4 regions of the Shewanella sp. SW24 genome follow, and region 4 is predicted to be linked to each of the others. Evidence: predicted binding sites of a transcription regulator. Region 4 holds the regulator's gene; each other region holds the start of a gene.
What was found. Region 4 encodes sigma-54, which starts transcription at its own class of promoters, with help from an activator protein. Its sites were predicted from a motif close to GTTGGCACGNNNNTNGNNT; they were not measured.
Positions count from the first base shown of each region.

Region 1: a site for sigma-54 is predicted at 2,356-2,374, ahead of fliD (flagellar filament capping protein FliD). Genes of this name have one in related genera too.
Region 2: a site for sigma-54 is predicted at 3,565-3,583, ahead of L5M17_RS20565 (flagellar assembly protein FlgT). Genes of this name have one in related genera too.
Region 3: a site for sigma-54 is predicted at 2,391-2,409, ahead of flgF (flagellar basal-body rod protein FlgF). Genes of this name have one in related genera too.

Region 1 covers NZ_JAKKSH010000016.1:59,571-65,228, reverse strand. The annotation lists gene L5M17_RS14250 (flagellin) at 1-30, shown strand, start outside; gene L5M17_RS14245 (flagellin) at 250-1,053, shown strand; gene L5M17_RS14240 (flagellin) at 1,274-2,092, shown strand; gene fliD (flagellar filament capping protein FliD) at 2,395-3,741, shown strand; gene fliS (flagellar export chaperone FliS) at 3,755-4,135, shown strand; gene L5M17_RS14225 (hypothetical protein) at 4,104-4,430, shown strand; gene L5M17_RS14220 (flagellar hook-length control protein FliK) at 4,420-5,628, shown strand; gene fliL (flagellar basal body-associated protein FliL) at 5,645-5,658, shown strand, end outside.
Region 2 covers NZ_JAKKSH010000036.1:25,407-31,064, forward strand. The annotation lists gene L5M17_RS20545 (autotransporter outer membrane beta-barrel domain-containing protein) at 1-583, shown strand, start outside; gene L5M17_RS20550 (chalcone isomerase family protein) at 596-1,156, opposite strand; gene L5M17_RS20555 (DUF2947 domain-containing protein) at 1,456-1,935, opposite strand; tRNA gene L5M17_RS20560 (tRNA-Arg) at 2,187-2,262, opposite strand; gene L5M17_RS20565 (flagellar assembly protein FlgT) at 2,318-3,484, opposite strand; gene L5M17_RS20570 (FlgO family outer membrane protein) at 3,765-4,397, shown strand; gene L5M17_RS20575 (LPP20 family lipoprotein) at 4,394-4,846, shown strand; gene L5M17_RS20580 (flagella synthesis protein FlgN) at 4,974-5,399, opposite strand; gene flgM (flagellar biosynthesis anti-sigma factor FlgM) at 5,402-5,658, opposite strand, start outside.
Region 3 covers NZ_JAKKSH010000036.1:34,911-40,568, forward strand. The annotation lists gene flgC (flagellar basal body rod protein FlgC) at 1-34, shown strand, start outside; gene flgD (flagellar hook assembly protein FlgD) at 59-829, shown strand; gene flgE (flagellar hook protein FlgE) at 912-2,273, shown strand; gene flgF (flagellar basal-body rod protein FlgF) at 2,446-3,189, shown strand; gene flgG (flagellar basal-body rod protein FlgG) at 3,200-3,988, shown strand; gene flgH (flagellar basal body L-ring protein FlgH) at 4,000-4,674, shown strand; gene L5M17_RS20640 (flagellar basal body P-ring protein FlgI) at 4,686-5,658, shown strand, end outside.
Region 4 covers NZ_JAKKSH010000008.1:58,802-64,459, forward strand. The annotation lists gene rapZ (RNase adapter RapZ) at 1-727, opposite strand, end outside; gene ptsN (PTS IIA-like nitrogen regulatory protein PtsN) at 724-1,167, opposite strand; gene hpf (ribosome hibernation promoting factor) at 1,170-1,457, opposite strand; gene L5M17_RS08565 (RNA polymerase factor sigma-54) at 1,486-2,964, opposite strand; gene lptB (LPS export ABC transporter ATP-binding protein) at 3,072-3,803, opposite strand; gene lptA (lipopolysaccharide transport periplasmic protein LptA) at 3,800-4,354, opposite strand; gene lptC (LPS export ABC transporter periplasmic protein LptC) at 4,341-4,901, opposite strand; gene kdsC (3-deoxy-manno-octulosonate-8-phosphatase KdsC) at 4,898-5,449, opposite strand; gene L5M17_RS08590 (KpsF/GutQ family sugar-phosphate isomerase) at 5,449-5,658, opposite strand, start outside.

The DNA of each region.
Region 1 (5,658 bases), on a different contig from region 4:
ACGGGTTTAGTGATGGGGTTACTGCGCTAATGTTATTCAATTAGTCAGTGTTAGTTTTAATGCCAGTAAGCTTAGCTTACTGGCATTTTTTATGGTGTTTGCGCATGCCATTTCAGTCTAGTTTTTACAGTGCTATGCACTCTATTTTTTAAATATCGATTTTAGTTGTGTGCTGTTGTTGTCGCTTTAGTTAGTTATGCCTGAACTCAGGTCTAACCCAAATGCTCGTTATTTAATGGAGAACTACATATGTTAGGTGTTCACACTAATTACGCTTCAATTGTTGCTCAAGGTGCTGTTAACAAAAGCAATAACCTATTGACTAATGCAATGGAGCGTTTATCGACAGGTTTACGTATCAATAGCGCATCTGATGATGCTGCTGGTTTGCAAATTGCTAACCGCATGAGCGCTAACGTTAAAGGTATGGAAACCGCTTCACGTAATATTTCTGATGCGACCTCTATGCTACAAACCGCTGATGGTGCGTTAGAAGAATTAACGACCATTGCTAATCGCCAGAAAGAACTCGCCACTCAAGCGGCAAACGGTGTGAACTCTGCTGATGATTTAACGGCTCTGAATGATGAGTTTACTCAATTAAACACCGAAATTACCCGTATTCTCGATAATACAACTTATGCCGGTAATAACTTATTCACCAAGTTGGAGGCTGGTGTTACCTTCCAAATTGGTGCCGGAACGGGTGAAAAATTGGTTGTTACAACAACAGCCATAGATGATGCTGCGCTGGCTGCTGGTGATTTAACTACTGGCGCGAATGCGGCAATTGCCCTTGTTGATACGTTCATCGCAGCAGTCGGTACAGAACGTTCTACACTAGGCGCCAACATTAACCGTCTTGGACATACTGCAGCTAACCTTGCCAGTGTGACTGAAAATACCAAAGCTGCCGCTGGACGTATTATGGATGCCGATTTCGCGGTTGAATCTGCCAATATGACCCGCAATCAATTATTAGTTCAAGCGGGTACAACGGTACTGTCTTCTGCTAACCAAAATACAGGTTTAGTGATGGGGCTACTGCGTTAATTACGCCGAGTTGAGTTAGTTTTAAGTGCCAGTAAGCTTAGCTTGCTGGCATTTTTTATGGCGTTTTGTGGATGCCATTTAAGTCTGTTTTTATAGAGGTGATCCCATCTATTTTTAAATAAGTTTTAGTTTTGCGCTGTTGCTGTCGCCTTACTTAGTTATGGAGCTATACCGGGATTCAGGTATAGCCAAGATAACTGTTTTTTCTAGGAGAGCTGATATGTTAGGTGTTCACACTAATTACGCGTCAATTGTTGCACAAGGTGCTGTTAATAAAAGTAATAATCTATTAACTAATGCTATGGAGCGTTTGTCGACGGGTTTACGTATCAATAGCGCATCTGATGATGCAGCGGGTTTGCAAATTGCTAACCGCATGAGCGCTAACGTAAAGGGCATGGAAACGGCTTCACGCAATATTTCTGATGCGACCTCTATGCTGCAAACCGCTGATGGTGCGTTAGAAGAATTAACGACCATTGCTAACCGCCAGAAAGAATTGGCGACTCAAGCATCAAACGGCGTTAACTCTACAGCAGATTTAAAAGCGTTGGATGATGAGTTTAAGCAATTAAATGCAGAAATTACCCGGATTGTAGAAAATACAACCTATGCGGGTAATAACTTATTTAAAGATGCTACTGATGGTGTACTCGTCAAAGGTGTGACCTTTCAGATTGGCTCGGATGGAGCAGAGCAAATGTCAGTTACCTTAGGTGCTATTGATAAGACTGTTACTGGTGATTTGTTGACTTCTGCAGCCGCCAATACGGCTATCGGGGCTGTTGATACCTTCTTGGCTAAAGTGGGGACAGAACGTTCAACCTTAGGTGCCAACATTAACCGTCTTGGCCATACTGCGGCTAACCTTGCCAGTGTAACTGAAAATACTAAAGCCGCTGCCGGCCGTATTATGGATGCCGATTTCGCGGTTGAATCTGCCAATATGACACGTAATCAATTATTAGTTCAGGCGGGTACAACGGTACTGTCTTCAGCTAACCAGAACACGGGCTTAGTCATGGGTTTATTGCGTTAATGTTATTGAGCAAGTGATGTCATTGGTCACGGCTAAAATGCCAGTTAGTTGCGCTGACTGGCATTTTTATTTTAGCCACGGTTTATGTATTGGTCGGTAGTCGCTAAACCCGAGATTGAAACCTATAAGGTTCATGTTTTAGTGGGTAATTTTCGATAACACAAAGTGGAAGATGGTTTTCCTGTTTAAGTGTCCATGCGGAAGTATTTAGCTGTGTTTGGGCCAGTTAATTATTTAAATTTCTTTAAAAACAGTAACTTGTTTTTGGCATGCGTTTTGCTCTAGAACGAGTGGAGGTAGTCATGATTTCAGGTATGAATGCAGCACAATTTGCTCAGCAACTGATTGGCGCAGACCGCGCAGGTAAAGATACGCTTTACAAAGGTAAGCTAACTGCCAGCAAAACACAGTTAGATGCTTATACATTGCTCGAAAATAATATGAAGAAGATGGCCACTAAGCTGAGTGAAATGGGTGGCGATGCAGCTAAAGGCAAAATTGCTACGGTTACGGGCGAGAATGCGACCGCGACAGTTAAATCTGATGCTCCAAAGGGCAACTATGATTTGAGCGTGCATAAACTTGCGCAAGCGCATCAACTGACTAAAGCCTATTCCTCTGAAAGTGAATTGTTGCCAACGTCGGGCATTATCAGTATTCAAGTCGGTAGTGATCCGACTAAGCGCATGGACATTGATTTGGCAACGGTTAATGGCGGTGCGGCTATTTCTGTGTCTCAGTTACGCGATGTGATCAATAAACAAGTGGGTAATCCTGGTGTACAAGCGTCATTAGTGCGCACAGGTAACCAAATCGAATTTATGCTGTCTTCAAAGGAATCGGGTGTCGCGAATCAAGTGAAGGTAGAGTTTAACGGTGCCGATTGGGGCATGACAGAACGTCGTGCAGCACAAGATGCGGAACTCACATTAAACGGTATCAGTATTACCAGCAGTAGTAACTATCTAGAAAATGTTGTTGATGGTGTCAGCCTCGAATTAGTCAAGGTGCATGCGGCTGGTGAAAGCAGCATGATTAAAGTCACTGACGATTTTGAAGCGAATAAGAAAGCGGTTAAGGATTTTGTCGATTCATTTAATTCTTTAATGACGCAAATTAATCAATTAACTCGTTCTATGGGCGTTAAAACCTCTGACTCTGGCTCTTCCGATAAAGATAAGGAAGACAAAAGCACTGCAGTGAGTGAAGCGCAAATTGGTGTGTTGAAGGGGGATACCTCTATTCGCCTTCTCCAGTCTAAATTACGTGATTCTGTATTTGCAATGGCTGCTAATGGCATGCGTTTGTCTGATATCGGGATTGAGATTGGACGAGACGGAAAACTAAAAATTGATGATGCTAAGCTGACCGATAGCTTTAAAAGTGATCCAGAAAAAGTACAAGCCATGTTTACTGGTCCTGACAGTTATATCAAAAGCATAGAAAAGACCCTAAAACCTTTTACACAGTTCAATGGCTATATCGATCAAAAGCAGGAAGCGCTAAATAAGCAGATTAAAAGTGTGAATGACAGTATGGCGCGCCATGATTATCAAATGAATCAAAAGTATCAGATTTATTTAACCCAGTTTACGGCAATGGAATCCACCATTAATCAGTTTAATTCCGCAAGTCAGTTGTTTTCATAGGAAGCAGTAAAAAATGTTAAATGAGTACGATCCATTTAATGCCTACAAGCAAACCGCTTTAGATGCACAAGTAGCGGCAGCAACAACCCATGACATGGTGCGTATGTTACTTGATGGTTTATTGGAAGAACTAGAGCGGACCGCTGGCCATATGGAATACCAAAGGTTTGAGGCGAAAGGAATGAGTATCCATAAGTGCCTTAATATCGTGCATGGCTTGGACTCTATGCTTGACCTTGAAAATGGTGGTGAGGTTGCCGTGAGCTTACATCGTCTCTATGACTTTTGTAGCCGTCAGCTTGTCAGCGCCAGTGTCGAAAACAGTGCTGAAGCGCTAGTTCCAGTGACTCAGGTGATTACCAATGTCAGAGAAGGATGGACAAATCTCAATTAAGCAGTGGGCGCGTTTTGCGAATGCTTTACGCCAATATGCAGATGCTCAGGATTGGGAAAGCGTCCGAAAAGTGAACATCGCTTTGATCAAAGCCCTGCAACAGGCAGGTGAGACTCATGATATTGAGCAGAAATTGGCACGTGCAGAATTAAAGCGGGTTCATTCCCAAGTGCTGCAAGAGTTGATCTTGGCTCGTGATGAATTAGCCGCTGAAATGGGCCGCTTTAAGGCGCAACAACCAGGTTTAGCAGCCTATCAATTAACACAAGTAAGTGGAGCTTTGGATGATCTCTGATCTTCTTTCAACTCGTCCTGTTGGCACAAATACCAGCTTGACGACTAAAGTGACAAGTGCAGTTGATAAAGATAAATCTGAGTCATTTACCTTGTTGGCATTCCCTATAGGATTGCCTGCGGAATCTCTTCCGCTAGAGAGTGCTATGTGGACTCCGAGTGCAGAAAAAGCTCTAGGTAGTGATGCTGATACCTTTTTAAATCAATATATTAATAGTGATTTTTCCGACTCAGTGCCTTTTGCACCCGTTGCTTCTTCTGTTGTATCAGTTGCTGCTCCTGTTGTACCAGGAGTATCTCCGTCACTGTTAAATACTGAGATTAACTCAGCACCTATTAGTCAAGATGGCTTAGCCGCTACGCCTCAGAACAGTCTCGTTTCACCGACTGCTGTCGCGCCGTTTGTTCCTGTGATTTTTCCTGCGGAAACTGTTAAAGCGGATCCGATAGGTCGAACTCCAGCGTCTTTAATTGGGCTCTCAGCCACAGATCAAAGAGGAACGCTATTTAGTTCAGGGATGACCTCATCTATGGCTCTTGCAGGAAGTCGTACTCAGCCTGTGGGCATGAGTGGCGAATCCTTGAAAATGAGCGGCGTATTTACGCAGGATTCAACGCTGGCAACTTTCTCTGGGGATTTTGAGCATTTGAAATCTGACTCGTCAGTGTTTCAGCGTGTGTTGGCAGAACTTAGGGGGCATGAAGTTAAAGATATTAATGCGATAGGATCTCAGCAGGTTGCGGGTACGCAGGCTGCAAGTGCTACTCAATGGGGCCCCGTATCTCTCACTCCCATGGCTTATTTAGCGCAGCACTCTCAGGAGATCCTTACTCCCTTAAGAGAGCATCTTCGTTTCCAAGTCGATCAACATATTAAGAAAGCCGAATTAAGGTTAGATCCGCCAGAGCTGGGCAAGATTGAGCTCAATATCCGTTTAGAGGGTGATCGTTTACAGGTGCAAATGCATGCAGTAAATCCGGCAATTCGAGATGCATTACTCAATGGTTTGGATCGTTTGAGAGTGGATTTAGCAATGGATCATGGCGGTCAAATTGATGTCGATATTGGTCAAGGTGAATCGCAACAGCATCAACAGGAAACTGCATTATTCTCCTCTTCGATAGCGGCTGAGACTACAACGGATAATGTAGTCGATGTGATGGCGAGAGAGAAATCCCAATTAGATTTATTGGCTTAAGTGCCGGAGTCGTTTAATGGCAATTTTAAA
Region 2 (5,658 bases), on a different contig from region 4:
TCATATTAATCGTTATCGTGCCGGAGTGTCGTTAAATTATCGCATGGATAAACATTGGGCCTTCTTTTTAGCGCCGCAGATCCAATATGCCTACGCCGATACTGCATCGGCTAGCCAAGCTCAGAGTTACGATATTGTGGCATCGGCCATGTATGCATTTGATTCGGGAAACATGATTGGCTTTGGAGTCGCGTATCTTAATGATATCGATGAGGTTCGCACTGTGCCTTATCTTGCCATGCGTTGGCAGATAGATGAACATTGGGCACTGGCTAACCCATTCCAAGCCGGTTTTAGTGGTCCAGCAGGACTAGAGCTCAGTTATCAATTCAATCCTGATTGGAATATTGGTTTGGGGAGTTCACGTCGTACTGAGCGATTCCTTATTGAGGATGATGATATTGCTGTAGAAACGAACGAATGGGTGAGCTATCTGCGTGGTGGTTGGCGGGCAACGCCTGCTTTAACCGTAAACCTCTATGCTGGTTATTACTTTGATGGTGAGTTAGAAGTGACAAATCAAGCCGCGCTTGAAATGGATAACCAAGGCGCAGCGGCCTTGGATATCGAATTCAAATTCTAACGTTAATGTCAGTTATTTGCCCAGCATGGCCTCTTTGAGGCTTTTCTGGGCAGGCTTATCACCTAGCCAAATTTTTAACAGTGCTTGACGGAACATTTCACCTTCGATGGTGGCTTGTTCCTGACCATTTTTATAGGCCGTCACGCCGCGGGCTTTATTGGCGACTAAGGTAAATTGGTCACCTTCTTTAATTTCTTCCTTAAACAGTGCCATAAAGGTATCTATTTGCGGTTGAATATCAGCGGTGTTTTCTGCCGTCGCTTGCTCAAAACCTTCAGTGATCGCATCGCGCATTTTTTCTGAGGTGATCATGCCTGAGGTAATGTTAAGGCGTATCGCTGCAACTGGTGCATCAATAACCGCTGCAGTGCTACTTAATGCTGCTGGCAAATACAAACTGCCTACATATAAATCCATAAAGAACTTACTGCGAACGCCCGCGCCATTGAGCTGTAATGTTTGGCTATCTAATGTCACTGTCTCGGCGACTTGCACTCCTGAGACTTCTTTGGCCATTAATGTGTGGGGTAATAACAGCGCGCTTGCTAGGGTAAGAGTGGAGAGTAACTTCATAATACACCTCAATTTTCTATTTTAATTATTGGGTTTTAAGCAGATTTTTATGAGTATTTACAGCAAAAAGTTGACCCCAACTTCTCAAATACTCGGCACCGAAAACGGATGTTAATCTAAAGAAGAGGGGAGTGATAGGCTAATTGTGCTTACGCATCATTCGAAAATGGCTATTATGGCATACTCATCATTAAATATGAGCATACCAACAAGATGACTCCTCGCGCTAAACTATTGCGTAAAAGTGTTGGCGTAAAGCTATCGATGGGAAATTATCAGCGTTAAGCGCCCTGTATAAATTATCCGCGAGTGCCTAGCTTGTATTGACCACTCTGTTCGAACATCACCGCTTGTTTCTGTTTTGGCGAGATCAAAATGGGACCGTCGTCAAAGAAAAGAAAACACTTCCAATTGCGGACGAACACATCCCAACGAGTTTCAATAATCTGATATTTTTCATAGCAAAAATACACCGGCGTCTCATCGGGCCATTGTATAAACTCAGCTAACATGGTGGGTAAACTGCTATCTTCACTATCCCAAGCGCTCTGCCAATGATCTGTTTCCACCCAAGCATCAGCCTTCGCCGCCCAATCTCCCTTAGTAAATTGCTCCGCACGACTACTCTTGTTGCTGATCCATTGATTCCAGATTTCCATCGCACTTTTATCTGTTAACGGCAGGATATGCGCCTTGTCCTCGTCGGTGACAGGCAAGTCTTTGTGGTTGAAAATCCACTTACGGCGGTATTGATCTAGCGGTATATAAGTGTTGGCCAAGCATGCTCTCCTTGGTTGAGCCTGATAACGTGTCGGGCTCAGCAAATCTCAATGCCGCAGATTATACTGATTTAGTCAAGATTAGGGAAATGGCGCAATGTGGCTATATCCTAGTATTGGATTTTATAGTAACGATTAAGAGAGCTGTTTTTTTTAAGGGATATAGACTGAGGAAGTTTTAAATTGTGTTTCTGAAAATTATTCTTATCAGAAAAATCTTCAAGTGAAGTTGAAATCACACAAGCACTATCTGGTCTCTCCACAGGGACTCGAACCCCGATCGGCCGCTTAGGAGGCGGCTGCTCTATCCTGTTGAGCTATGAAGAGACGACAGTGATTATACTGGTTTTATCTTTGATTAAAAGGCTTATGATTTAGTTGCTTAAATCTTAAGCGCTATGTCGTTTATCTGTACATTGTAGGCGGCATTTTGGTCTACAAGTACTGCGGTGGAGCTTTCTTCGCTTACTTGCTCAATTTTTACCGTTGCACGACTTTTGGTCGCGACGGCGCGCATTTCATTGAGTCTATCGGGTAAGTTTTGTTGTAATACTACTTGGAATTTATCACCGACACGAATGCCATGTTTACGGCCTAGATTTAATATAATCCTGTCTGCTTGTCGGCTAACGACTTGGCCAAGTAATGGCCTGCAATTAAGTGTGCTGTCTAAATCTCGGGTAGCCTGCAATATTAATTGAGTAATACTTTTTCCATAGGAGGAACGCCAGAATCTATTACTGTTGGGAGCAATGATAGCCTGTTCTTCAAATTCCCATGGGGCCGATGTGCTGTAGCTTTTGCTCCAGACCTCTTCGCCACTGATTCCATGATAGAGGCTGAGTTTGAATTGAAATTGCCTTAGCGGAGCTTCATCCCAAAATCCTAAGAAGGTGGGTTGTACAGGCTCTATCGATATATCAATGATCTGCGGTTGAAGAATATATTGGCTGTCGGTAATTTCACTGAGCCAGCTTGGGAGTCGATAACCGCGAATATCCACTAGGTCTTGTTCAATATCGAGTCGCTCGTTAGCATGGATGTGACTAAAGCCAGTTGAAGAGTAATCTTCTATAGTGTTCCCTAACGCCTCTGAAATGACCTCTTCAAAGCCTGAAAGTTGTCCATATCTAAGCTGAGAACGATCTTTTATTTGTGTTTGAGGTATTAAAATAGCGGCCTTTAATTGGCCATTAGGACACTGTTGTGTTGGATCATCATTTAGATCGAGGCGTAGGGATACATATATTTTATTTCCCTGAATTTGTTCACTAACGAGTTGAATGTTTATGGCTTGGGCGTTGCGATTTATCGCAAAGTTATTTTGTGTGAGGTTACCATTAGAGGTTTGTTGCTCACTGGAGATTTGAATACCTGTGCTTAATGTCGCATAGCTAACTGCTTGATTAATTGCTTCTTCCCTTGCTTGAGCTGTATTACCATTGATAATAGTTGCTTCTCCGCTGGCTTCTATCCATTCGGCTCTGGTGGGCAAAGAAAGTAGTAAAAGGCTCAAAATGATGAGCGAAGCTGAACCTGGTATGTGCATCAATTCAATCCTTATCGCTAAGCTAATGGCGATATTACCAATCGAGCCAGTTTTCTGACTCTTAATCTAATATGTCAATAAAGCAAATTTCGTGCCTGAGTATGAGAACTTTTGATAAAGTTTCCATTGTTACAGTCGATATACTGCGTAATAGAAGAATATTGTCGGACTGAGGTTAATATTGGTCCAAAGATTGCTGGTTTTTGTTACTCATTAAAAATTTGAAGCTTAGAAAGTGAGTCACTTGACTGCCAATGCACCCATAGATGAGGTAAATCCAATGCTAAAGCGTGTGATTATTCCCTTAACATTGATAATGTTAGGTGGATGTGTAGCTAAACCGGTTACGCCGCCCAAACCGAGTTTAGTGGATGGCAATGGGTTGCCGCCAACGGCAGTGATTAACCATTTAGCACAGCGAGTAGTGACTGAGCTTGTTAAGCAAAATGATGCTTTGCGTTCTGATCAACCTATCGTAGTTGCAACACCAGTATTAGTGGGCGATTTGAATGGCACTAATGCGTTAGCGCAACAGTTACAGCAAGGATTAATGACGTCGCTCCATAGCTTTCAGTTTAATGTGGTGGATTTAAACTTAGCTGATGGCTTGAGAGTCACATCTGACGGGGATTTTATTTTGACGCGAGATTGGCAAAAATTGTCGAAAGATCTTCCTGTTGAGCATCTTGTCGTTTCGACTATGAGCGTAGTAACCAATGGTATGGCGATCAATACTCGGATTGTGAACATTAGTAACAATCGCGTGGTATCGGCATCTCAAACTTTTGTGACTCAAAAAGAGTTGGCAAACTACATGCAGCCTTCGGAGCAAATTGTGTCACAAAATGGCATCTTATATCGTCAGGCGAGTCCAGGCATGAATGAAGTGCGTGTCTTAGGAGATGGAAAATGAAACACTACTTTTTATTACTTATCACGGGGCTAATGCTAACTGGCTGCGCTGCTAAAGATAGATATGTGCAATGGGAAGATGTGCCGCCACCGAGTTTTCCTAAGTTAACGGCTATAGGATATGCGCCCTTAGCGACTCAACCGGCTAAAGAGCAATCACAAAGAGTGTTGATGGCTATGCAGGCATCAAAAATTGTGGCTTATCGTGAATTAGCGGAACAAGTTTATGGGCAGAAAATAACGGCAAACAGCAGTGTCAGTGATTGGATGTTGACGGACGATAATGTCAAAGCGTCAGTTTCTGGCGTGATCCGCGGCGCACGAGTCGTTAAGAGTTATCCCGCAGGCGAGCATTATGTCACTGAGTTAGAACTTGATTTTTCACAGGTTTGGGCGCTTTATCAACAACAGAGCCGTCCACAACGAGTGAAGGAAGTGACGTATTTCTAGCGTTTTTGAGAGTATGTTCAACAGCATGTATTGAGCCGCGTATTTACGCGGCTTTTCTTTTTGTACAAGACATTAATATCTAATCAGAGCTTAGAAAAGGGAATGCTAAGTGGGAGTGATGCGCTTGTTAGGCCTTTAAATCATTGCCTAAGCTTGAGATAGTCGAGGTCTTGCCTTTATCGTTATAGGTGAGGCTGGAGGCGTTTCTGCTGGCTTGTAAAGCTTGAGCAAAGCGATTTAAACTCGCTAAATTCATCTCAATTAAACTGGCATTTTGTTCGTTTAATTCTTTGCATTCAGTCAATGCGTCTTTGATCTCAGCCATTTTATGCACGAGTTCGACTTGCTGAGTGAGTAGCGATTTATCACTGTGTTTTGCCAGAATATCATCATTATTCTTTAGTTCTTTCAGACATTGCGATTTTTCGTTAGCAAGGGAAAGCAGTAAATCGGCGTTTTGGTCAACCAAAGCGCCTTTTTCCTTGAGTATGATTTGCTTAAGAACAGCCAAATGGGCGTGTTGTAGATCTACCAGTTTAGCTATTTCAGTCATAGTTACTCTTTATTTAAGTCATTAAGTTCGGCTTCAAAACTTGCAATATTGGCAGCCAACTTTTCAGGGTCAATTTTATAGCGACCTTCGGCAATAGCTTGTTTGATTTCTGCTACTTTCTTTTGATCAACTTCAGGAAGGCTAGCCATTTTAGTCTGAGCTCCTTGAAGTTGTTGTGCCTGGGCCGTAATGACCACTGAGTCGCTTCTCTGTGGTGTTGTCGATTTTGTAGCAACTTGAGCAGATTGATCGCTGCTCG
Region 3 (5,658 bases), on a different contig from region 4:
TATGCTGCAACAAACACTTGGGATGGGTAAATAACATGTGTTACTTAGGAGGTAAGCTGTGAGCCTCATTAATCAAATTAACCAAGCGTCGGCGCAGACGGCTCAAAATAAGAGTCAGCCAAATGCCGTTACGACGAATTCATCAACCAGCTCAACGGGTAATCCGTTTCTTGATGGCATACGTTTGCCAAAAGATTCAATAGTACCGGAAGCAAAAAGCCAGCAGTTAACTCAAGATGACTTTTTCTCGTTATTAAGCCAACAGTTATCGATGCAAGATCCCTTTAAGCCCGTCGACAACGACCAAATGATTGCGCAGATGGCATCATTCTCGACGGTTGATGGTATTACTAAGTTGAATAAGGAAATCGTTAATTTAAACGGTGTTATGACATCAAGCCAAGCATTACAGGCATCAGGACTTGTTGGTCGCAAGGTATTGATCCCAACTGATACAGGTAACATTTCAGCTGAAAGCCCAACAATAAAAGGTGTGATTAGCACGCCAGCTAAAATTCCTGAAGTTACTGTACGTGTTGAGGATGAGAAAGGCCAAGTTGTGACCACCTTTAAAGTTGATGGCAGTAAGGGGGGCAATGTCGATGTTAACTGGGATGGCCTCGATAAAGATGGAAACCCTGTAACCGCAGGTAACTATACGATCAAGGCGAGTGGTTTAGTGGATGGGAAATCCCAAGAATTGCCAGTCTCGACCTATGCTCATGTGACCAGCGTTTCTCTCGGTACGGCCAGTACTGGCGCCATTCTTAACTTGAGAGGCGGTATGGGCATCAAGTTAACCGATGTGTTAGCTGTGTCTGAAACCTAAGCTTGTATAAAAGAATTTTTGCAGCATCCGAATTGGGCGTAAGTCGCTCATAAATGAATTGAGTCAAGTGTAGAGGTGAATTATGTCGTTTAACATTGCATTGAGTGGCATTTCTGCTGCGCAGAAAGATTTAAACACAACGGCGAATAACATTGCTAATGCGAACACCATTGGCTTTAAAGAGTCCCGTGCTGAATTTGCGGATGTGTACGCTAATTCTATTTTTTCAAATGCTAAAACTGCTGTCGGTGGTGGTGTTGCAACGAGTCAAGTGGCACAGCAATTCCATCAAGGCAGCTTACAACTGACGAATAACTCCCTCGACTTGGCAATCAAAGGTGGTGGTTTCTTTGTAACGTCCTCTGAATTAGGAACATTAGATCACGCATTCACCCGTGCAGGCGCTTTTAAAGTAGATTCTAATAATTACATGGTGGATTCGGCTGGTAATTATTTACAGACTTTCCCTGTGGATAAAGACGGCAACTCAACATCTGTGAGTTTAACCACGGCTCAGCCTGTAAAAATTCCGGACACTGCCGGTAGTCCAGTAAAGACTGAGAATGTTACTTTACAAATGAACTTGAATGCTAAAGCAGAAGCTCTGGATCCTGCTTTATTTGATCCCGCCGATCCAAAAACTTATAACAATGTCACTTCAATGACAATTTATGACTCACTTGGTGAGGGGCACATCATGACGACGTACTTTGTGAAGCCTAAAGATGGTGCATATAATGGTGAGAGCAATTGGGTGGCTTATTATGCTATTGATAATAAACCTATAAATTTAAATGGTCCAGCCGTCACTTATCCAACTGATACCACGGGCGATGGCAACCCGGATTCAACGGGGACGGCTCAAAATGCTGGTGGCTGGACGGGAGCGGTGCTGAAGTTTAACGAAGTTGGGGCATATATTGACAGTAATCCTGCAGTTATTACCACGGCGCCACTTGGTAATAAGCCAGTTGGTATATTAGGCGCTGGAGCGGATGGCACTCAAGCATTAACAGTGAAGTTTAATGCGCCAACGCAATATGCAGATCCTTTTGCGGCGACTGAATTGAAACAAGATGGTACGACGGTTGGTCGTTTAACTAACGTTGAAATTGGCGCTGATGGCTTAATTACAGCAAGCTATTCTAATGGTTCGACCGTTGCTTTAGCACGGGTTGCTTTAGTTCGTTTTGCTAACGAACAAGGTTTAACGCAAGTGGGGAATACGTCGTGGAAAGCCAGTTTAGCTTCAGGTCCTGCGTTAGCGGGTGAGCCCAATAGTGGAACTTTTGGTAGTCTCAGTTCATCGGCGTTAGAGCAATCGAATATTGATTTGACGACTGAACTGGTTGATTTAATTTCGGCGCAGCGTAACTTCCAAGCGAACTCTCGTACCCTTGAAGTGAACAACACGCTGCAACAAACTGTATTACAAATCCGCTAATCATTACATTGTTTGACTAAGTGTTGCCGCCAGTGGCAACACTTAGCCTTTATCCTGCCGTTAAATCACTTCAGTTTCATATTTTTCAATTCTATCAGCAAATTAAAATCAATTTTTATTGGCACGATGCTTGCTTTGATATCGTCATGTAGAAAATTTGACGGAGCAGTCTGTGGACAAATTCCTTTATGTCGCCATGAGTGGCGCTAAGCAAAATATGAATGAGCTGGCACTCCGTGCAAACAACTTAGCCAATGCTAATACCGATGGTTTTAAATCAGATATGGCGCAGGCCAGATCGATGCAAGCCTTCGGTGAAGGGTTGCCTTCAAGGGTGTTTGCGATGACAGAATCTCCGTCAGCTAATTTTCGCTCTGGTCCGATAAAAACCACTGGACGGGATCTCGATGTGGCCATTAAAGGCGATGGCTGGTTTGCCGTTCAGGCCAAAGATGGCAGCGAAGCTTATACCCGCTCAGGTAGTCTCAGTTTCGATGCGACGGGCATGTTGTATAACGACAGAGGCAATCCCGTGATGGGGGACGCTGGCCCGATAGTGCTGCCATTACCTATTGATAAAGTGTCAATTTCACAGGATGGCATAGTGTCTGTTCGCCCTCAGGGGGCGACTGCTGAAGTGATAGAAGAAGTGGCTAGATTGAAGTTAGTTAATCCCGGCAATGCGCAGATGATGCGTGGTGAAGATGGATTATTTCGACAAATGTCAGGCGAACCAGCACCAGCTGACCCTTTCGTCGCAGTTGAAAGTGGTGCCGTAGAGGGCAGTAACGTTAACCCTGTTGATGAAATGGTGTCTTTGATTGATCTTCAGCGCCAGTTTGAATTGCAAGTCAAGATGATGAAAACCGCGGAAGAGAATGATCGTGCTTCATCTTCATTAATGCGTATTAGTTAGGAGATAGATTATGCATCCGGCGTTATGGATTAGTAAAACTGGCTTAGACGCACAGCAAACTGATATTTCAGTGATTTCAAACAACGTAGCGAACGCTAGCACTGTGGGCTACAAAAAAAGCCGCGCAGTATTTGAAGATTTACTCTATCAAACAGTTAATCAAGCGGGTGGTGTTAGTGCTTCTAACACTAAGTTACCCAATGGATTAAACATAGGTGCGGGTACGAAAGTCGTCGCCACTCAAAAAATGTTTACTCAGGGTAACATGCTGACGACGGATAACTCACTGGATCTCATGATTGAAGGTCCTGGATTTTTTGAAATCCAGCTCCCTGATGGAACCACTGCTTATACTCGAAATGGTCAGTTTACCTTAGACGATACGGGTCAGATTGTGACGCCAGGTTCTGGCTATTTGCTACAACCCGCGATCACTATTCCTGATAATGCGACCAGTATTACCGTTTCAGCGGAGGGTGAAGTTTCAGTAAAAACGCCGGGTACCGCTGAGAACCAAGTCGTGGGTCAGTTGACTATGACGGATTTTATTAATCCATCGGGTCTAGATCCTATGGGACAAAACTTATATACGGAAACTGGTGCGAGCGGCACGCCAATTCAAGGTACCGCTTCGTTAGATGGTATGGGTGCTATTCGTCAAGGCGCCTTAGAAACCTCTAACGTGAACGTGACCGAGGAACTGGTGAACCTTATCGAAAGTCAGCGCATTTACGAGATGAACTCCAAAGTGATTTCAGCGGTAGATCAGATGCTGTCTTATGTGACTCAGAATTTATAGAGGCAAACATCATGGCTAGATATCTTGTGTTGGCCGTCGCGTTATTGCTTGCAGCCTGTAGCTCGACGCAAAAGAAACCCCTTGCGGATGATCCCTTTTACGCGCCGGTATACCCAGAGGCGCCGCCGACAAAAATTGCCGCAACTGGCTCTATTTATCAAGACAGCCAAGCATCTAGCTTGTATTCGGATATACGCGCCCATAAAGTCGGTGACATTATCACTATCGTATTGAAGGAATCGACTCAGGCGAAGAAGAGTGCAGGCAATCAGATCAAAAAAGGCTCAGACATGAGCTTAGATCCCATCTTTGCTGGTGGTAGTAATGTGTCCATTGGCGGAGTGCCAATTGATTTGCGTTACAAAGATAGCATGAACACTAAGCGTGAATCGGATGCGGATCAGAGCAATAGTCTAGATGGCAGTATCTCGGCAAACGTGATGCAAGTGCTGAACAACGGCAGCTTAGTGATCCGTGGTGAAAAATGGATTTCAATCAATAATGGTGATGAGTTTATTCGTGTCACTGGTCTCGTTCGCTCGCAGGACATTAAACCCGATAACACTGTCGATTCAACGCGAATGGCTAATGCCCGTATCCAATACAGTGGCACAGGCACTTTCGCAGATGCTCAAAAAGTGGGCTGGTTAAGCCAGTTCTTTATGAGCGACTGGTGGCCCTTCTAAGGAGTCGTATCATGAAATATAAACTGGTGTTAGCCGTTGCCATGCTAGTGTTTTCTCTACCTAGTCAGGCTGAACGAATTAAAGATATTGCCAATGTGCAAGGTGTGCGTAGTAACCAGTTGATTGGTTATGGCTTAGTGGTCGGTTTACCGGGAACGGGGGAAAAAACCAGTTATACCGAGCAGACCTTTATGACTATGCTCAAAAACTTTGGGATTAATCTTCCTGACAACGTCAAACCGAAAATTAAAAACGTTGCAGTGGTAGCCGTACACGCGGATATGCCTGCCTTTATCAAACCTGGTCAAGATCTTGACGTGACGGTATCTAGCTTAGGCGAAGCCAAAAGCTTACGCGGTGGCACCTTATTACAGACCTTTTTGAAAGGGGTAGACGGTAATGTGTATGCGATCGCCCAAGGTAGTTTAGTGGTGAGTGGTTTTAGTGCCGATGGTTTAGATGGTTCAAAGGTGATTCAAAATACGCCAACTGTAGGTCGTATACCGAATGGCGCGATTGTTGAGCGTAGTGTTGCAACCCCATTTTCAACTGGCGATTATTTGACGTTTAACCTACGTCGTTCGGATTTCTCTACTGCGCAGCGCATGGCCGATGCGATCAATGATCTATTAGGTCCAGATATGGCGCGTCCTTTAGATGCGACGTCTGTTCAGGTAACGGCTCCACGTGATGTATCACAACGGGTCTCCTTTTTAGCAACGCTTGAAAACCTCGATGTTGTTCCCGCAGAGGAATCTGCCAAAGTGATCGTTAATTCACGTACTGGAACCATAGTGGTTGGGCAAAACGTACGCTTACTCCCTGCGGCGATTACCCATGGCGGCATGACTGTCACGATTGCGGAGGCGACACAGGTTTCGCAGCCTAACGCGTTGGCAAATGGTCAAACAACCGTCACGAGTAATAGTACGATTACAGCGACAGAAAGTGACCGCCGTATGTTTATGTTTAATCCAGGCACTA
Region 4 (5,658 bases):
CAGTTAAATAACTGCGATTGTTACGCTCGAGGTGCGGCAGCCAAGTCTCCAGTAAATTTTCGATTTGCCAGATGAACTTATTGACCAGTGGTTGGCGATTTAAGAATTCAGCCACGGGTTCATCTAAGCCAGTCAATGGCCGCAGCGCCAACTCCCAGTGGGGATTGGGCAGAAAGCGTACATCGAACATAAAGTCTGCTTCGGTGGGCATTCCGTGCTTAAAGCCAAAGGACTCGAAGTTGATCACGAGTTCTTTATCGACACTACCAAGGAGAATTTGTCTGACTTGGTCGCTTAAATCATAGATATTCAGATTCGACGTATCTATGTAGTGATCGACCAGTTTTGACATAGGCTCGAGCAGTTTCCCCTCCAGCTTTATCGCTTCTTGCAAAGACACTCGGCTCTTCGACAAAGGATGCAAACGGCGGGTTTCGCTGTAACGCTTGAGCAGAATTTTATCGCTGGAGTTAAGGAAGAAGCTCGTTAACTCAGTATCTGGAGGTAGGCTAGCGAGTTGTTTTACTAAGACCTTATCCTGCTCAGGCATGTTACGCACGTCGACACTGATGGCGACGAGATCGTTACTGCCTTTGAGTTGCTCAAGCAAACTGCCAATCAATGGCAAGGGAAGGTTATCGACACAATAATAGCCGAGATCTTCGAGTACCCTAAGGGCGACAGATTTGCCTGAGCCTGAGCGGCCCGACACTATGACCAGTTTCATCCAGTGATTACCTGATAGAGTTCCGTTTCATCATGCGTCTTGCGTAATTGCTTTAATATTTGCTTGTCGCTCAGCTTTTCGGCCATGCAAGACAAGGTACTTAAGTGCTGCTGACATTGGTCTGCAGGCACCAGTAGTGCAAATAAAATATCAACAGGTTGCTTATCGATAGCATCAAATGCTATCGGCTCTTCACACTTAATTAGTATGGCAATGGGCTGATCTATATCGGCTAGTCGACCATGTGGAATGGCGATGCCGTTACCTATACCTGTGCTCCCCATCTTTTCGCGCGCCACTAGGCTTTCGAATATCTCTTGAGATGAGAGGGTCGGGTACTGGGCAGCGACTAAGTCGCTGATGAGTTCCAGTACCTTTTTCTTGCTGCCCGGAGTGGCGCAGGTAGTGCACTCCGGCCGCAGTATGGTACAAAGTTCCATTATTAGTGTTTTGTTAACTTCTCTTTGTGTTTAATAACCTGACGGTCAAGCTTGTCAATCAGGGCGTCTATAGCGGCATACATGTCAGCATGCTCTGAAGTAGCAAAAACTTCACCACCTATGAGGTTTATTCTCGCTTCAGCAATCTGTTGCATTTTCTCAACATTGAGCACAACGTGCACATTATTGATCTGTTCGAAATGGCGTTCAAGTTTTGAAAACTTTTCTTCTACATATGCACGTAACGATTCGGTAATTTCGATATGGTGCCCACTTAGGTTTATTTGCATAGAAACGTCCTCCGATATCCACTGTAGGTTATAAACTTTTACGCTGATTAGAAGGTGGAATAAGCATAGCCTCTCGGTACTTCGCAATGGTTCTGCGGGCTACGTTGATCCCTTGTTCTGCCAGAAGTTGTGCCATCTTACTATCGCTTAATGGTTTTTTCTGGTTTTCCGCTGCCACCAGTTTCTTTATAAAGGCTCTGATTGCTGTGGATGAGCACTCACCACCATCGTCAGTACCGACGTGGCTAGAGAAGAAGTATTTTAGTTCAAAAAGTCCCTTAGGGGTATGCATGTATTTTTGAGTTGTGACCCGTGAGATGGTGGACTCATGCATTTCTACCGCTTCAGCAATATCGTTAAGCACCATAGGCTTCATGGCTTCTTCACCATACTCAAAGAAACCTTGCTGATATTGCACTATGCAATTAGCAACTTTAAGCAAAGTGTCGTTACGGCTTTCTAGACTCTTAATAAACCATTTAGCCTCTTGCAGATGGCCGCGAATAAATTGGCTATCGGCTTGGTTTTTTGTGCTGCGTGCCATAGAAGCATAATGTTGATTTACATTGATTTTGGGCATGCAGTCAGGATTAAGCTCAACGACCCAGCGGCCATTTTTCTTCGACACAGACACATCTGGGATAACGTATTCGTCATTATTGGGTGTGATCAACAAACCTGGGCGAGGATTGAGAGTTTGGATAAGTGCTATACCATCCCTTAATTCATCCTCTTTTAATTTAGTCTTACGCATCAATAACCTAAAGTCTCGGGCGGCGATCAGATCTAAATGATCTTTGATCAGCATACGGGCGTTTTCTAGGTTGGGAGTATCAGCGGCGAAATGCGACAGTTGGATCAACAGGCATTCACTTAAATCGCGGGCGGCAACGCCTATGGGATCAAAATGCTGAATACGCTTGAGTACGGCTTCGACTTCGTCAAGCTCAACTTCAGGATTGCCCATGGCTTCGAGAATTTCTTCAGTGCTTTGGGTGAGATAGCCCTGATCGTCGATGGCATCAATAATGGCGGTGGCAATGGCTAAATCGGTTTCAGAAAACGGCGTGAGGTTTTTTTGCCATTCTAAGTGTTCGTACAAACCTTCACTGGTCTCGCCTTGGAAGGGCATATCGTCTTCACGACTGCCGCCGGGGCCTGAGTTTGGGGAGGCGGTAAACACTTCATCCCATGTGGTGTCCATGGGGAGCTCATCGGGCATGGATTCTTTGGTTAGCGACTCTGCCGTGTCTATGGTGGAGCTGTCTTTTTCTGGTGGCAGAGTGCTAGATTCACTGAAATCCGTATCGGATAGCGTTTGGTTTACAGGGTTTTTAGTGGCGTCGAATTGATCCTCTTCCAGCTCGAGAAGGGGATTAGAATCTAATGCTTGCTGGATCTCTTGCTGCAGTTCCAGTGACGACAGTTGCAACAGACGTATAGCCTGTTGTAGTTGTGGCGTCATGGTTAACTGTTGACCCAGTTTGAGCTGGAGTGACGCTTTCATGTTACCGCTGATCCCTACGTTATTATTGTTAGATGAGGTCGCTTATTATTATCTTGAGTGAAGCCCAATGGCGGTATAAATTGCCTCCATTGGCTTCGCTCGATTAACTATAGCCTGAATTGTTCACCTAAGTACACAGCCCTAACTTGCTGATTGTCTAAGATCTCTGCTGGAGTTCCTTCGGCAATCAGGTTTCCGTGACTCACAATATAAGCATGTTCACATACATCTAATGTCTCGCGGACATTATGGTCTGTGATCAGTACGCCAAGGCCGCGACTTTTGAGTTGTTCGATAATCTTCTTGATGTCGATAACCGAAATAGGATCGACGCCGGCAAACGGTTCATCGAGCAAAATGAACTTAGGATTAGCGGCTAAAGCCCGCGCAATTTCGACGCGACGACGTTCGCCACCCGACAATGACATGCCTTGGCTGTCACGGATGTGGGTGATATGAAACTCTTCGAGCAGATGTTCTAGTTCTTCTTCTCGTTCTTCGTTTTTAAGTTCTTTACGAGTTTGCAGTACGGCCATGATGTTGTCATGAACAGTTAGCTTACGAAAGATACTGGCTTCCTGCGGTAAGTAACCTATGCCTTTGCGGGCACGCAGATGCATAGGATCTGCGGTTAAATCATCATCGTCGATAAAGATATGCCCCTTATCGCTCTTCACTAGCCCGACAACCATGTAAAAGGTCGTGGTTTTACCGGCACCGTTTGGACCGAGTAGGCCAACGACTTGACCGGTTTTTACCGTCAGACTGACGTCTTTAACCACTTGGCGACTCTTGTAACTTTTTGCCAGATTTTGTGCTCTTAAGGTGATTTGGGTCATTTAGAGTCCTGCTTTTTTACAGGTTTATCCGCCGGAGCGTCTGATTTAGCATCATCTTGATAGTTTTCAGGCTGAATAATAGTGATCACGCGATCGTCACCACTGCCAGTACTCTCGGCCATCAATTTCTGTTGAATCATGTTATAGCGGATTAAATTGCCTGTAACTTGGCTACCTGCTTGATCTAATGACGCCATACCTTTCAGTGTTAAGGTGCGGCTTGCCATATCGTAACGAATTTCTTTCGCGCTTGCCGATGCTGGGCGACCATCGTCTAATATTTGGCTATACGTAGCAGGGTTGCCTGTGGCGACCAAAGTTTTGCTATTTTCACCTTCAGCGGAAAATGCACGCAGTTCATTTGCTTGGATTTTTATTGAGCCTTGGGTAACTTCAACTGGACCAAAGAAGATGATCTGGTTGTTTTTGATATCCGCAGTTTGGCTCACAGCTTTAATTTTGACTTCTTGCTTTAAGTCGCCCACTTTCGCGAAAGCACTCATGCTCATAATTAGCATTAGGCTGGCAAGTAATACGTTATTTTGCTTCATATGTTCCTACTACCTGACTGGTCAATTGCACTTCTTGCGCGTTGAGGTCGGCATAAAGGCCTTGGCCTTGAATATTAAAATCTTTCCCTGTGACGTAAATGGTACGGTCAGAGGTCATTATCATAGTGTTGAGATCGAGTTCCAGATAACTGGTGGACAAGGTCTGAATCGGTTCTTCTGGGCTAATGGCATCGATAATAACATTATTTTCTAATACAACCTTGCCAGTTTCCTTGTTTAGCTTGCCCTGATCAGCCCTGAGCTGCCATTGTGCTTTACCTTGGTCTGGATAAACAAGATAAACAGGTTGAGTAAAGAAAGTTTGATTCGTTGAATCATAATGTTCCATGTGTTTCGCCGTCACACGGCTATTCACTAGTCCTTGCTCATTGAACTCAACACTGCGCAGATCTTCAACGATGAAATCTGGGGTATTTTGATCTTTTACTCTGTTATCGGAATCACCGCTGTGTTTGTTCTGGACCTGCCAGTAAAGCGCTAGTGCGGTTCCAAAAAAAGCGATAATCGCGAGTGTCACACGACTCATATACTCATTCCATGGGCCGAAGTGAATTTATTTTGACTTAGGAGTAACAGATCTGTGAGTTCACGCAGTGCACCGTGGCCACCATTGAGCATAGTCACAAAATGGGCGTGTTGGCGTACATAGGGGTGGCCGTCAGCAACACTGACCGCTAAACCGACGACATTCATCACGGGGAGATCGACAATATCATCACCGATATAAGCCACTTCTTCTGGGGTGACACCATAAAGTGCGAGCAATGCTTCATAGGGCTCGAACTTATTGTCTACGCCTTGGTAAATATGGGTAACACCAAGGGCTGTCATACGGTTTTCAACGATTTTGGATTGACGTCCTGTGATCACGGCGAGGTTGAAACCGCTGGTGAGTAGTGATCGCACGCCATAGCCGTCGCGGGTATGGAAAGCTTTGAGCTCTTCGCCGCTATTACTCAAGTAAATACGGCCGTCGGAAAACACCCCATCGACGTCACAGATTAACAGTTTAATCTTTTGCGCGCGTTGCCACACATCATCACTGATTGGGCCGTAAAATCCTTGCTGTGGCATTAAATGACTCCTGCTTTTACCATATCGAGCATGTTAAGAGCGCCGATAGGATGGCGATCTTTATCGATAACAATTAATCCGTTGATATTTTTTGAGTCCATCACTTGCAGTGCTTGGGCGGCCAATACATTATCCGTGATCGTGACGCAGTTACGGGTCATCACATCGGCAATGGGCGTCGTGCGTAAATTCACTTCGGCATCAATAAC